DNA from 3 places in the Pseudoalteromonas sp. P1-13-1a genome. Region 1 is predicted to be linked to each of the others. Evidence: predicted binding sites of a transcription regulator. Region 1 holds the regulator's gene; each other region holds the start of a gene.

Region 1 (4,287 bases):
TGTGCACTGCAAACACAAACATTGCGGTGTTATCGTTACTGTACGTTGTAGAAAGCGGCGCATAGAACGTCCAGCCAAATGCGGGGCCGCCTCCAGGCATTAATAACGATGCCAATAAAATTAAAAAAGCGAAGGGTAAAATCCAAAAGCTCCAATTGTTCATTCTGGGCAGTGCCATGTCTGGCGCACCAATCATGAGCGGTACCATCCAGTTAGCAAGCCCCGTAAAGGCTGGCATTACAGCACCAAACACCATAATTAAGCCGTGTACTGTGGTCATTTGGTTAAAAAAGTGAGGATCTACCAATTGTAATCCTGGCTGAAATAACTCAGCCCGAATAACCATAGCCATTGCACCACCAATTAAAAACATCGTCAGCGAAAAAATTAAGTACATGCTGCCAATATCTTTATGGTTTGTTGTATATAACCAGCGTTTAAAACCTTTGGCTGGATGGTGGCCGTGGTGAGCGTTATTGGCGTGTGGTTGTTCTACTATGCTACTCATTAGTTCGCCTCCCCATCAGCATCAAGTGCTGCCTGAATTTCACTAGGTTGGATAACATCACCCGTATCGTTACCCCACGCATTGCGTTTGAAGGTAATTACTGCCGCAAGTTGCTTTATAGATAACTGCTTTGCAAATGCCTGCATTGCAGTGCCAGGACGGCCATGAATTACAATATCTATATGATCTTTTATATCACCAAGCACAATGGGGCTACCTTTAAGCGCTGGAAACACACCCGGTAACCCCATACCTGTTGGCTGATGACACGCAGCGCAACTTGCCATATACACTTGCTCGCCTAGCGTCATTAACTCTTCTTTAGGAATCGTTTTCTCAAGTAGGGCTGCATCGGCTAATGCCGCTTTCTGCTTAGCTTGCTTAGCATCTGCAAGCCACGCGTTAAAATCCTCTTGCGACTTAGCTTCAACTACCACGGGCATAAAACCATGATCTTTACCGCATAGTTCGGCGCATTGGCCACGGTAAATACCCTCTTCGTTGATGTTGGTCCACGTTTCATTAATAAACCCTGGGTTGGCATCTTTTTTAACGGCAAAATCAGGTACCCACCAAGAGTGAATAACATCATCAGAGGTCATTAAAAAACGCACCTTTTGATTAATTGGCAGTACTAAAGGTTTATCAACCTCAAGTAAGTAATTGGGGTTTTTATTAGCAAGGTTGGCTATTTCGTCTTGAGGGGTAGACAAAATAGAATAAAACTCCACGTCTTCGCCCATATATTCATAATGCCACTTCCACTGTGACCCAGTGATCTTAATGGTTAAGTCGGCCTTACTGGCATCTTCCATTGCAATCAAGGTTTTAGTGGCAGGGATTGCCATGGCAATTAAAATAACAAACGGAATGGCAGTCCAAAGAATTTCTACTTTGGTACTTTCATGAAATTGGGCAGGAACTGCCCCTTTAGATTTACGGTGATGAATTAGTGCCCAAAACATAATTGCGAACACTATCACCCCAATCACACAACATATTAAAAATATTGTCATGTGTAGCTGATATACATTATTACTTATATCGGTTACGCCCTTGCGCATATTGTATTGGCTATTAGCCAGCACTTGCTGCGGGAACATAATCAATACAAGCCACAAGGCAGAGGTCAGTTTACCCATGTGACGGCTCCTTTGATGCTATTGCGAATGCAAAGCGAAGAGGCATACGGCTTAAACGCCAATTCGTTATTTTTATTATTTAACCAACCTAATTTGTTTTGATTGGTATAGCTGCGCCAACAAAGAATGTGTATTTGTGTGTTCTCAAAACCAAAAAGCTGTGAGTTATTGTTAGCCCAGCACATTAATGATTAGCTAAAAAACGTACAACAAGCAAGTTTCAGTATAAAAAACAAACAAGTTGTATTTTAAAATAAGCTTTAATTACGCCAGCTTAAACACAAGTTAGTTGCTAAATAGCGAGTAAAACTAGGGGGTGCATCATATAAAAGAGGAGTTAAGTGCGAGTGCAAAAAAGTTTACAGGCTAAATAATTTTAGGGCGCTTTGAGGTAGCGGAAGGTCTTTCTTAAAACAAAAATGCACACTTAAAAGTGCGCATTTATAAAAAGTTACTTAAAAATAGTTAAAAATTACATCCAGTCGGCATTTCTTATTACGCCAACAGCTAAACCTTCAATATTAAAAGATTCGTTTTCAAGGTCTACCTCTATAGGCGTAAACTCTTCGTTTTCGGCGTGTAATAATACTTTTCGGCCTGCTTTTTCGAGGCGCTTTACGGTTACGTCTTCATCTACCCGCGCAACCACAACTTGGCCGTTTTCAGCTGTTTGGGTACGGTGTACAGCAAGTAAGTCGCCGTCCATAATGCCTATATCTTTCATACTCATACCGTTAACACGCAGTAAAAAGTCAGCGGCAGGTTTAAACATAAGTGGGTCTATTTTGCAGTGGCTCTCAACATGTTCTTGCGCCAAAATAGGCGAACCCGCTGCAACTCGACCTATTAATGGCAGACCGAGTTGCTCTGGCGCTTCTTCTTCAACCAATTGAATACCACGGCTTGCGCCTGGCTTCATTTTAATAACACCTTTTTTGGCAAGCGCTTTTAAGTGCTCTTCTGCGGCATTGGCACTTTTAAAACCTAGTGTTTGCGCAATTTCGGCACGTGTAGGAGGCATACCAGTGTCTTTAATAAAAACTTTTATTAGTTCGAGTATTTGAGCTTGGCGTTTAGTTAATGGTCGCATACAACTGGTTTTCCATACAGTACATTTAACTGTGAGTATATACAGTTAAATAAAAATCGCAAATTTAAATTGCGCTTTAAAATAGCTAAACACACCGCACTTGGATATATTTTAGGTAATTACAGACGTTCAGTATTTAAAATGCTATAAATTTGCTTTCAGCATAAAGGAGTAATTATGAGTATTTGGCATCAACCCATCACATTAGCGCTTTGCAAACAGTTAGATGAGGGAATAAACGGCCAAGGCACGCTAATGAAAACAATGGGTATAGAAATAACCGAAATAGGCGATGATTACCTAGTAGCTACCATGCCCGCTATTCCTGAGCATCATAACCCTATTGGTATGGTACATGGTGGCGCAAATGTGGTACTTGCCGAAACCGTAGCAAGCTACGCCGCTAACTTTGTAGTGGACTTTACAAAATTTTATTGTGTTGGCCAGGAAATTAGCGCCAGCCATTTAAAGGCCTCTCGAAATGGCACTTTAACCGCTGTTACTCGTGCATTTCATATTGGTAAGCGCAGTTCTGTATGGGAAATAAAAATAACTAATAGCCGCGGCGAACTTTGCTGCGTATCAAAAATGACCGCAGCGGTTGTCGAGCGCAAATAATTAACTATGGCTACTTTTCGATAGGGTAAATTGTTATTTCCATACCCGCGCCAATTGCAGATATACGTAGCAGTGTATCTGCATGTAGAGCTTGGTTAAAACACTTAGGTGACGTGCCCGATTCAAAGCCAATATCAAAGGTTCTGCGCGAACAGCTCAACCATTGTTTGAGCGCATTACGTGAACACGACTCGATTAATTCACATAAGTGGTTAATTGCTTTGTCAGGCGTGGTTATGTCACCCGCGGCTTCAATACGCGCCAATTGACGATATTCGTCTTTGTCATAATGTAAAACCATCGCGTTTTTCTTTAAGTCTGCCACTAGGGCGCTAATATCTTGTTTAGACTCAAGCTCTAGATCTACATTTAAAAATTGAATTTCCGACATTGTCTGCTTTTTACCCTCTTATAGTTTCATCGCAAACTTTAACGCAGTTTTACTTTTATACCAAATCAACTAAGCGGTAAACATGGCTTTATTAATAGAAAAAACCTGTTTAAACGCCATTGGCACCTAATTTGCCTTATTAAACGGGTTAGGCTAGTTAAGCACAAATTTAGCGTTTATGTATGAAAGTTATACACACACTGTGTAATTAAAAGCTGTAGGAGAACAATAATGGTAGATCATGGCCCGCAAATTAAAAATGATGAACAGTACGATGCGCTTCGCGATGAAGGCATGAGCAAACAAAAAGCCGCGCGAATTGCTAATAGTAATACTCATAAAACCGCAGTTAAAGGCGGCAAAGCCTCAAAGTATGAGAAGCGCACTAAAAAACAGTTATACGATAAAGCAAAAGAGGTAGGCATTAGTGGCCGCTCAAAAATGAGCAAACAAGAGCTCATAAATGCCCTGCGTGATCATTAAACGCAGCCTCACTGATTTTTTATCGCTCCTTTTTATTATTTTTATAAAGTTAGAG
Region 2 (4,287 bases), on a different contig from region 1:
ATCGTAATCAGCAAAAGCTTGTGCTGTGTCTTCGAGCTCATCGCTTTTAGATAAAATTTCAATAACACGCTCAGGGTTATATTTAATAGCTGCACGAGTATAAATAGCACTAATATTGGTGCGTGCAGATAGTAACTGATCTGTTAGCTCAGGCATTTTGTCTTCATCTAAACGCGCTAGAGTCTCAAGTATATTCAGCCCTGATGTTTCCCAAAAGTTATTTACTCTTGTAGGCTTACCGTGCTGAATCGTTAACCAACCGTCACGGGCTAAGCGTTGCAGTACTTCACGTAAGGTTGTTCTGGTTACACCAATTAACTCAGAAAGCTCACGCTCTGCAGGTAGAATTGAACCTGGAGGGAAATCGCCGTTCCAGATAGATTCAACTATATACTCTTCAGCAAATCCTGCTGGGCTTTTAGCTTTAAAAATTCTCATTCAATTCCCACTCGAATTAATCACAACACATCGTTTTATACGAATAACTGACAGATTGTACCAGATGAAATATAACTAACAAGTAAACTCGTTGATATAAGTGTCAACCATCAGCTGAAAATTTCGTAATAATAAATTGTAAAATTCAACATGCTTAAATTTGGCCAAATTTGCTATATAAATTTACCCTATTCATAGTAGGTACATTAAAGCGTGTTGATCTTTTTGAATTGAATTTGTTCAATCTAGGGGGGATTAAATCGCGCCGGGAGGTTTGTAACTTAGTGGGCTCTATAACTGCTGCGTTAATCTCATCACTTGCATCTATGTAATACTATTACTGTAATACTTCACCATTACGTTACTACAAAAGCTCAAGTGCGCAGCACCTTGTATGCAAGTACATTCAAGCATGTAAACTGTAACGTTTAAATAAGCCTTTTACTTTTCTTAGATGTTTTATTTAGCAAAATAACCTTTATCTCAATAGAATTGGCAATAACTTCTTATTAATTTCATCTTAAAAAATGCCCTTTCGGTAGCTTTTTTACCCTTTTTGTTGCTCGTTACTTTATCCTAGTACATAATTCAACGTCTTAATTCAATGCGGATTTTTTATGAACTGGCTAGCACACCTCCCTACTAAACGCACTCCATGGCTACTATTTACAGGTATTGTATTTTTATTAGAAGTCACCGCACTGTTTTTTCAATATCAAATGGGCCTGGCACCATGCATTATGTGTATTTACCAGCGAACTGCGGTATTAGGGTTATTAGGGGCGGGTATTATTGGCGCAACTAAACCGCAGAGTAAACTAGTACGTACTATTGCTTATTTAGTGTGGGGTATATCAAGCGTATGGGGCTACTTTATTGCGCGGGAACACATAGAAATGCAAACAACCACCGATCCCTTTGCGTTTAGCTGTGAATTTGAGCCTAACTTCCCAGCTTTTATGCCACTGCATGAATGGATCCCTAGTTTTTTTCAAGCCACTGGGGATTGCGGAAATATTGATTGGCAATTTGCAGGATTAAGTATGCCAGCGTGGATGGAAATTCTTTTTGCGTTATTTACTATCACGCTTTTTGTACTTGTTATCACTCGCTTACTTACTAAAAAGTCTATTTAATATGTTTACATTTTTTTCCAGTCAGCTGCCTGAATTAAAGCACCTTAAAGTGAGACAGCGACAAGCCGTTGTTGCGATTGCACTAAGTATGCTCCCCGCAACCGATAGAGTGTTATTGAGAATAGTAAAGCTGCTATTGCTCAGCCCATTATTTTTATTATTTACTGTTTTTAAAGGATGGGAACTCCTCCCCTTCTTAATTTTAGGGGGACTGTGTTACCCGCTTTTAACAACACCGATTGAAATAAACTTTGCTAAAAAGTATTTAACAAAAGCACTTGAGCAATATTCACAGGGCGCTTAGCGCCCTGCCTAACCTATAGAGATACTTTTCCTTCTAATTTAGCTACCAACTTTTTGCCTATTCCTTTTACGTTAGCTAAATCACTTAGCTCAGTAAACTCACCATTTTCGGCTCTGTAATCAACAATAGCCTGCGCTTTTTTCTTACCAATACCGGGAAGCGTTGATAGCATTTCTGAATCGGCACTATTAATGTTAATAACGGGGGGTTGTTGCATTTCGGCCATAGGCTTATCAACCACAGGGTTAGCGTAGGTGAGCGCGCTAAAACCTAGAAAGCTAATAATAAGTAGCGTTAAAAGATTTTTCATTTGTTATTCCTTATTTTTGTTTATGCCAAAGCGTTATGGTTAAACGGCTAATTTGGCTTTAAGCAAGGGCTTAATTTTTATTAGAGGAAATAATCTAAAATAAGGATCGACTTGCATCACTTATATTATTTCCAGTGCATAATCACCTAAATCCGAAAACCTAAAATGCAGCTGGTACAACAAAGTGATTATCTAAATAAAGTAAAGTTACGCTTTTTTGTCAAATCTATGACAATCTAAAATGTCGTGAATACTTGCAATTTATTTCGCAAACATTTACTGTATATAAAAACAGTGACCTACAAGTCAGTAACCACATTACCACGCAATCAAGCAGGAGAGATCATGGCTGTTGTTGTTAAATATGTTGTAGAACGAAACGGAGTTGAGCGAATGACGTTTACTACTAAAAAAGAAGCGGATGCCTATGACAAAATGCTCGATATAGCAGAATCGCTTGAAGTAATGCTGGAAAAAGTAGATGTGCCTTTAAGCGAGCAACAAGTAGAATCGCTCGCGCTTGAAATTGCAAAGAGTAAAGATGACTTTATGGCAGTGCTAAAAGGTGCAAAAGAGCCCTCAACAAAAGGCGCAGCTAAAGCTAAAAAAGCCGACAACGTAGCATCAATAAAAAATAACGATGAGCAACAAGCTAGCTAATTTGCGTCAAATTATAAAAAGGGCTGCTATTAATAGCAGCCCTTTTTTATTAATTTTTGAACAGTTACAAATTTTTTCTGGCTTTTTAAACTGAAATTGATACATTAATCCGGTTAATAGCGAGTATTTATGTGTCATGTCAGTATTTATTAAGTCTTTTTACCAAAAAATTTTTCCAGCCCGTCAGTTACTTATTCGTCAAAATGGCGAAGTTAAGCATGTTGTTTTGGCGCCTTGGTTTCAGCTTTTTACAGTACTACTTATTTTAGGCACTATTATTTGGGTGGGTATATCTAGTTTTCGTGTTTATAGCCAAACAAATAAAATAACACACATTGAACAAAGCCAAATTGATAAGCAACAAGTTTGGCAAAAACAGGTTCGTGAACAAAAGGCGCTGCACGCTAAGCAGTTAGAGCAACTTGCCGTCCTTGAGCAAAAGCAAGCGCTTTTACAAGGTATGATTGAATCTCTCCCCGCATCTATAAGCAAAGATACTATAAAACTAGAAGAGCAACTTGAATCGCCTATAAATGAAGACAAAGGCGAGTTTCATGAGCCGCTTGTTGATGAAGAACAAAAAAACAAACACGCAAACCTATTAACGCCAATAACTTTTGCTGCACGATATGAGCGCTTAAATAAACACTATGAGCATAATTTTGCGCGTATCGATGCACAAATAAATAAGCGCCATGATGCAATTTTAGCGATGTTAAAAGGGGCTGGGTTAGAATCCGCTCTTGAACAACATTTAGCGCTGGCCTACCAAAACAGCGCACAAGGTGGGCCGTTAGATGTATTTGATGAAACTAAAATACCAAAGCCGTTTTTAGTCATTGTTGATAAGCTTTTATTACTCAACAACCTTGAAAACTTTTTAACCGAGCTGCCTAACTCGCTGCCCTTACCTGCGGCTAAATACTATATTTCGAGCAACTTTGGTCTTCGAAAAGATCCAATGAACAACCGCCGAGCTTTTCACAAAGGTGTTGATTTAGCCGGCTGGCACAAAACCGAAATTTTTGCCCCTGCCGATGCTGTTGTGCTTCGCGCTGGCAGAAACGGCGGCTATGGTAACTTTATCGAGCTAGAGCATAAAAATGGCTTGATAACTCGTTTTGGCCACTTAAATAAGATTAAAGTAAAAAAAGGCCAAACAATCGCTAAAAATGAGGTAATTGGATTAATGGGTAGCACTGGCAGAAGTACCAGCACCCACTTACACTATGAAGTGTTACTCGATGGCAAACATGTCAATCCTCTAAAAATAACAAAGGCGCTTTCTCGTGTTCGGTAAAAAAAAGCAATCAAGTAGCCAGGCTACTTTAAAAAGAGTAAATCACACCCCTTCTATTATTTCTGAAGATGTGCGCTTAACTGGCACACTTACCAGCCAAGGCGAAGTACAGCTAGATGGCCGCATTGATGGGGATATA
Region 3 (4,287 bases), on a different contig from region 1:
CTTAACCGCAGTATACGATATAAAACCAAGCGCAATACCATGTGCAATAGAGAATGTAAGTGGCGTCATAAGCAGTACAACACTTACTGGAATTGCATCGCTCATATCATCCCAGTTCACAAACTTAAGGTTTTGCAGCATTAATACCGCAACGTATAATATAGCACCCGCTGTTGCATAAGCTGGTACCATTTGCGCAAGCGGCGCAAAAAACATCATTAGCAAAAAGCATACACCTACAACAACGGCTGTTAAGCCAGTACGCCCGCCAACCGATACACCGGCCACAGACTCAATATAAGAAGTGGTTGTTGAAGTACCCAACATTGCGCCGGCAATGGTCGCTGTACTATCTGCACTTAAAGCACGCCCTAAGCGCGGCATGTTACCTTTTTCATCGGCTAAGCCTGCTTTTTGAGTTACCGCAACCAACGTCCCCGATGTATCAAATAAGTCAACAAACAAAAACGCAAAAATTACGCTTAACATGGACAGTTCTAGAGCCGCTGCAAAATCAAGTTGCATAAACGTAGGTAAAATAGACGGTGGCATTGAAATTACGCCGTGGTACTGAACTAAATCAAGGCTTAACGCAATACCTGTTACTAGCAAAATGCTAATAAGTACGCCACTTTTTATATCGCGATAAAGTAAAGCCGCAATAACAAAAAAGCTTAATATAGCTAATAAAGGGCCCGCCGAAGTGATATCACCAAGCTGCACTAATGTTGCTGGGCTTGAAACAATAATCCCTGCATTTTTTAGTGCAATTAACGCTAAAAACGCGCCTATACCTGTTGCTATAGCTTGTTTTAAAACCAAAGGAATCGCATTAATTATCCACTCGCGGACCTTAAACAAACTTAATATTAAAAATATACAACCAGACATAAATACCGCACCTAATGCAGCCTGCCAGCTATAACCCATCCCTAAAACTACACCATAAGTAAAAAATGCGTTAAGGCCCATACCTGGTGCAAGTGCTAAAGGATAATTGGCCCACAGCCCCATAATAAAACAGCCAATAGCAGCTGCAATACAAGTGGCTACAAATGCAGCACCTTGATCCATGCCTGCTTCAGCAAGCATTGCAGGGTTAACAAATACAATGTAAACCATAGTGATGAAAGTAGTGACTCCTGCAATGCTTTCGCGTCGCACATTGGAGTTGTTTTCGCGGAGTTTAAATAGAGCTTCGAGCATAATAGACTTGTGGTTGTAAAAAGTGACGAGATTTTATCATAAAATTAAGTATAAACAGGACATTTTACCTTGCGATATACTAAACTGTTGACGTAGAAACTATATAAAAGAAAATGTATGAATAAGACTCAGCCTAGCGGACAAGACTTAGAGCAGCAATTAAACAACATTTTAGACTTTGTAACTCAGCCTATAAACCAAAGCGCTGAAAGCAATAGTGATGTAAGCGAGCACACAGCACTTAATAAAGCACTGTATTATTTAAAACATAACCAAGCACCATTGGCAGCTAAATGGATGCGTCTTGCCGCAATGGCCGGAAATCATCGCGCCCAGTTTTATTTAGGGTTATTTTTTGTCAAAGGCCAAGGCGTACCAAAAAGTGTATTTCACGCAACAGCATGGCTTAGCTTAGCCAGCAGCCAAGGCTATGAACCGGCAACCGCTGCTTTAGATGATTTAAGAAAATATATCGACACCAAACGTCTTAGAGACGCTCAGTGCTACGCAGCCAGCTTGTTTGAGCAAATACACCAAATACAGTATGCTCACTTAATCCCCAAAAATGACTAACTACTGTATTGCTAAGTACTGTAAAACACATTAAAACAACTGTATAGCTACCTCTTAAGTACTGTATAGCGCTGCTACACTTTATACAGTTACGCAAGCACCCTCGTTTTTCACTCTTACAGATAAATCATAAACCACTGTTTTTAAAGTTTTATTTTTATTATTTACTTTTTAAAGCCATCAACTGTATAAAAAATAACAAAAAACACTTGCACACAACAACTGTATAAACTACTGTATACACGTACTGTATATAAACCCAGTGAGTGAGACCTATGCTACAGCCAATTACCGTAAGAAACGTTAAAAGCTACCAACAACATGACGAAAATGAGTTAGTAAACTTAATAAAAGTAGAAGATGAAATTTCTGCAACATTTGAGATGCTAAAAGTGTTGCATCAATACAATAGCTCGAATGCGTGGACCTTACTAATTGCGCCTGACCATGTGCCCAGTAAAGCCTTACTAGATAGCTGCTCTATTGATACCAGCAAATTGCTTGTGATAAGGCAAAAGCATTTAGTAAATTTAGAGTATGTGCTTAACTCCGCACTCCATAATGGAAATTTTGCAGCCATTATTACGTGGACCGGCATAGTCAGTGAGCAACAGCTTGTTAATTTATCGCTTAATTTAAATAAAAGAAGCGCTAAGCTATTTTGCTTGACTAAAAAAACCAGCACTACAGCAATATCACTTACTCAATAAGCTTGGTAAAATACATTTTTGATTTATGTTAATTAGTATTTTATGAGTGTAACCAGTACCAGCGCCTGCAAATGCAACAGTCAGCTTAATTATGGCGACTGTTGCCAACCTTATCATCTTGATATAAAAGCCCCAAAAACACCTGAGCAATTAATGCGTTCGCGCTTTAGTGCTTATGCATTAAAAAATGCATCTTATGTATTTAAAACTTACGCTAAAGAAAAACAAGCACAAAACCCAGTAAATGAAATTGCTGACTTTGCCAATAGCTGCCGCTTTGTAAAATTAGTTGTACGCGATACGCAGCAAAGTGATGAGCGAGGCTCTGTTGCCTTTAACGCGTATTATTTTTACCAAAACTTATATTGTGAACTGGATGAGAAATCAGACTTTATAAAAGAGGATGGTGAATGGCGTTATTTAGAGGGTATTATTAACCCGGTAGCCGATATTAAAGTTAATAGAAATGACCCCTGCCCTTGCGGAAGTGCTAAGAAATATAAAAAATGCCACGCTTTATAAAGTAATATACTTAAGTAGTATCAATAACGAACTTAACCACTAGCTAAAACAAAAAATGGACCATTTAGGTCCATTTTCTACAATATTGCTATTGGGTTTTTATTCATCATCATCTAAATCGAACGATTCACGCTGCGCAGGTCTAGCTAAAATCTCAACATAGAATGAAGTAAGCGCCTGTTTTTCGATTTCACTGATCTTGTTGTTAATTTCAGCTACGTGAACAACTTCTGCATCATCGGCACTTGTGCCAAACTTACAGTCAAACGCCCAGTAATCAGCTTCAACAGGTAGCGCTTTATTGCGCTCTCTTTTCAAATATTTTTTCACTTCATGCTTTGCAGCATCAACCATACGAGGGTATTTGATTTTCTCATGATTTAGCGTGAATGTTTTCTTCATTACGTTCCTAATTACCTTGATTTAATGATAATGGCACTCAAGTCATACCATTTGCAGCCATTATAGCAATTGCATTTAATTTGTGGATGCTTTTTTTAAACAAAAAAAGAATTGTTCTATTTTATTGCATAACCAAATATTAAATATAAGGTGTTTTAGGCTTTTAAAGCGCACAAGTGTTAAATTATTTTTATACGTTAGCAACAAGTAATGGTTTGTGTATAGCCTCATTAGTTAAATCGTCATAAAATGCGGCGGCATCCATTTGTGGGCTTGCAAGCGCGGTGTGCGTGTCATTTATGCGCCTGCGTACTGATAGCTCACAGTTATCGATTACTGTTAAAGGAATATGTGACTTATCATCTCTAATCGCTAGTGGCTCAGGGTTTAAGCAGTGACTTAATTTTATTGCTTTCATACCTGCTTGCTCACCTTGTTGAACAATCATCGATGCGTGCTCTTGCCCTATGCTCATATCAAATTTCTCGGGAGCTAATAATTGCTTTGGCCCAGCACCAAAGCGCTCCCTTAACTGTTCTTCGTCTACATAAGCACTATGCGTCTCACTTTTTGGCAAGTGAAATTGACTAAAATCCAGCGCATCATGCGATAGCATCGCTAATAAAAGTGAGAATTCACCTCTGCGATTTTCATGCACACTTTTATTTAGCCTGGTCTTTAGCTGACTCTCTGTGATTAACAAATCATCGATTTGCATAGTCTTTAGCCGATTATGATAACTGATAGATATTTATCGGCTTTATTTCAAATTTCTTTAGCTTTTTTCTTTACTTAAATACGCAGTTTGCTATTATCAGCGCCGTTGCATTGGAGGGGTTCCCGAGCGGCCAAAGGGATCAGACTGTAAATCTGA

The links. The regulator LexA, encoded in region 1, represses DNA repair genes until DNA is damaged. The targets are predictions, from matches to a motif close to TACTGTATNNNNATACAGTA.
Region 2: AN391_RS03425 (YebG family protein) is a predicted target of LexA. The motif match lies at 2,466-2,485, and genes of this name have one in related genera.
Region 3: AN391_RS17410 (SulA-like leucine-rich domain-containing protein) is a predicted target of LexA. The motif match lies at 2,012-2,031, and genes of this name have one in related genera.

What each region holds. Positions count from the first base shown of each region.
Region 1 is NZ_LKDV01000015.1:69,403-73,689, forward strand. It holds gene ctaD (cytochrome c oxidase subunit I) at 1-508, opposite strand, end outside; gene coxB (cytochrome c oxidase subunit II) at 508-1,650, opposite strand; gene lexA (transcriptional repressor LexA) at 2,123-2,740, opposite strand; gene AN391_RS11200 (PaaI family thioesterase) at 2,918-3,358, shown strand; gene AN391_RS11205 (hypothetical protein) at 3,369-3,749, opposite strand; gene AN391_RS11210 (Rho termination factor N-terminal domain-containing protein) at 3,981-4,232, shown strand.
Region 2 is NZ_LKDV01000002.1:288,574-292,860, forward strand. It holds gene fadR (fatty acid metabolism transcriptional regulator FadR) at 1-438, opposite strand, end outside; gene dsbB (disulfide bond formation protein DsbB) at 1,056-1,574, shown strand; gene AN391_RS03415 (DUF6170 family protein) at 1,576-1,878, shown strand; gene AN391_RS03420 (ComEA family DNA-binding protein) at 1,892-2,188, opposite strand; gene AN391_RS03425 (YebG family protein) at 2,534-2,848, shown strand; gene AN391_RS03430 (M23 family metallopeptidase) at 2,985-4,148, shown strand; gene AN391_RS03435 (polymer-forming cytoskeletal protein) at 4,138-4,287, shown strand, end outside.
Region 3 is NZ_LKDV01000037.1:45-4,331, reverse strand. It holds gene AN391_RS17420 (NCS2 family permease) at 1-1,206, opposite strand, end outside; gene AN391_RS17415 (tetratricopeptide repeat protein) at 1,324-1,779, shown strand; gene AN391_RS17410 (SulA-like leucine-rich domain-containing protein) at 2,055-2,489, shown strand; gene AN391_RS17405 (YchJ family protein) at 2,532-3,011, shown strand; gene AN391_RS17400 (DUF6172 family protein) at 3,111-3,413, opposite strand; gene AN391_RS17395 (VC2046/SO_2500 family protein) at 3,604-4,131, opposite strand; tRNA gene AN391_RS17390 (tRNA-Tyr) at 4,244-4,287, shown strand, end outside.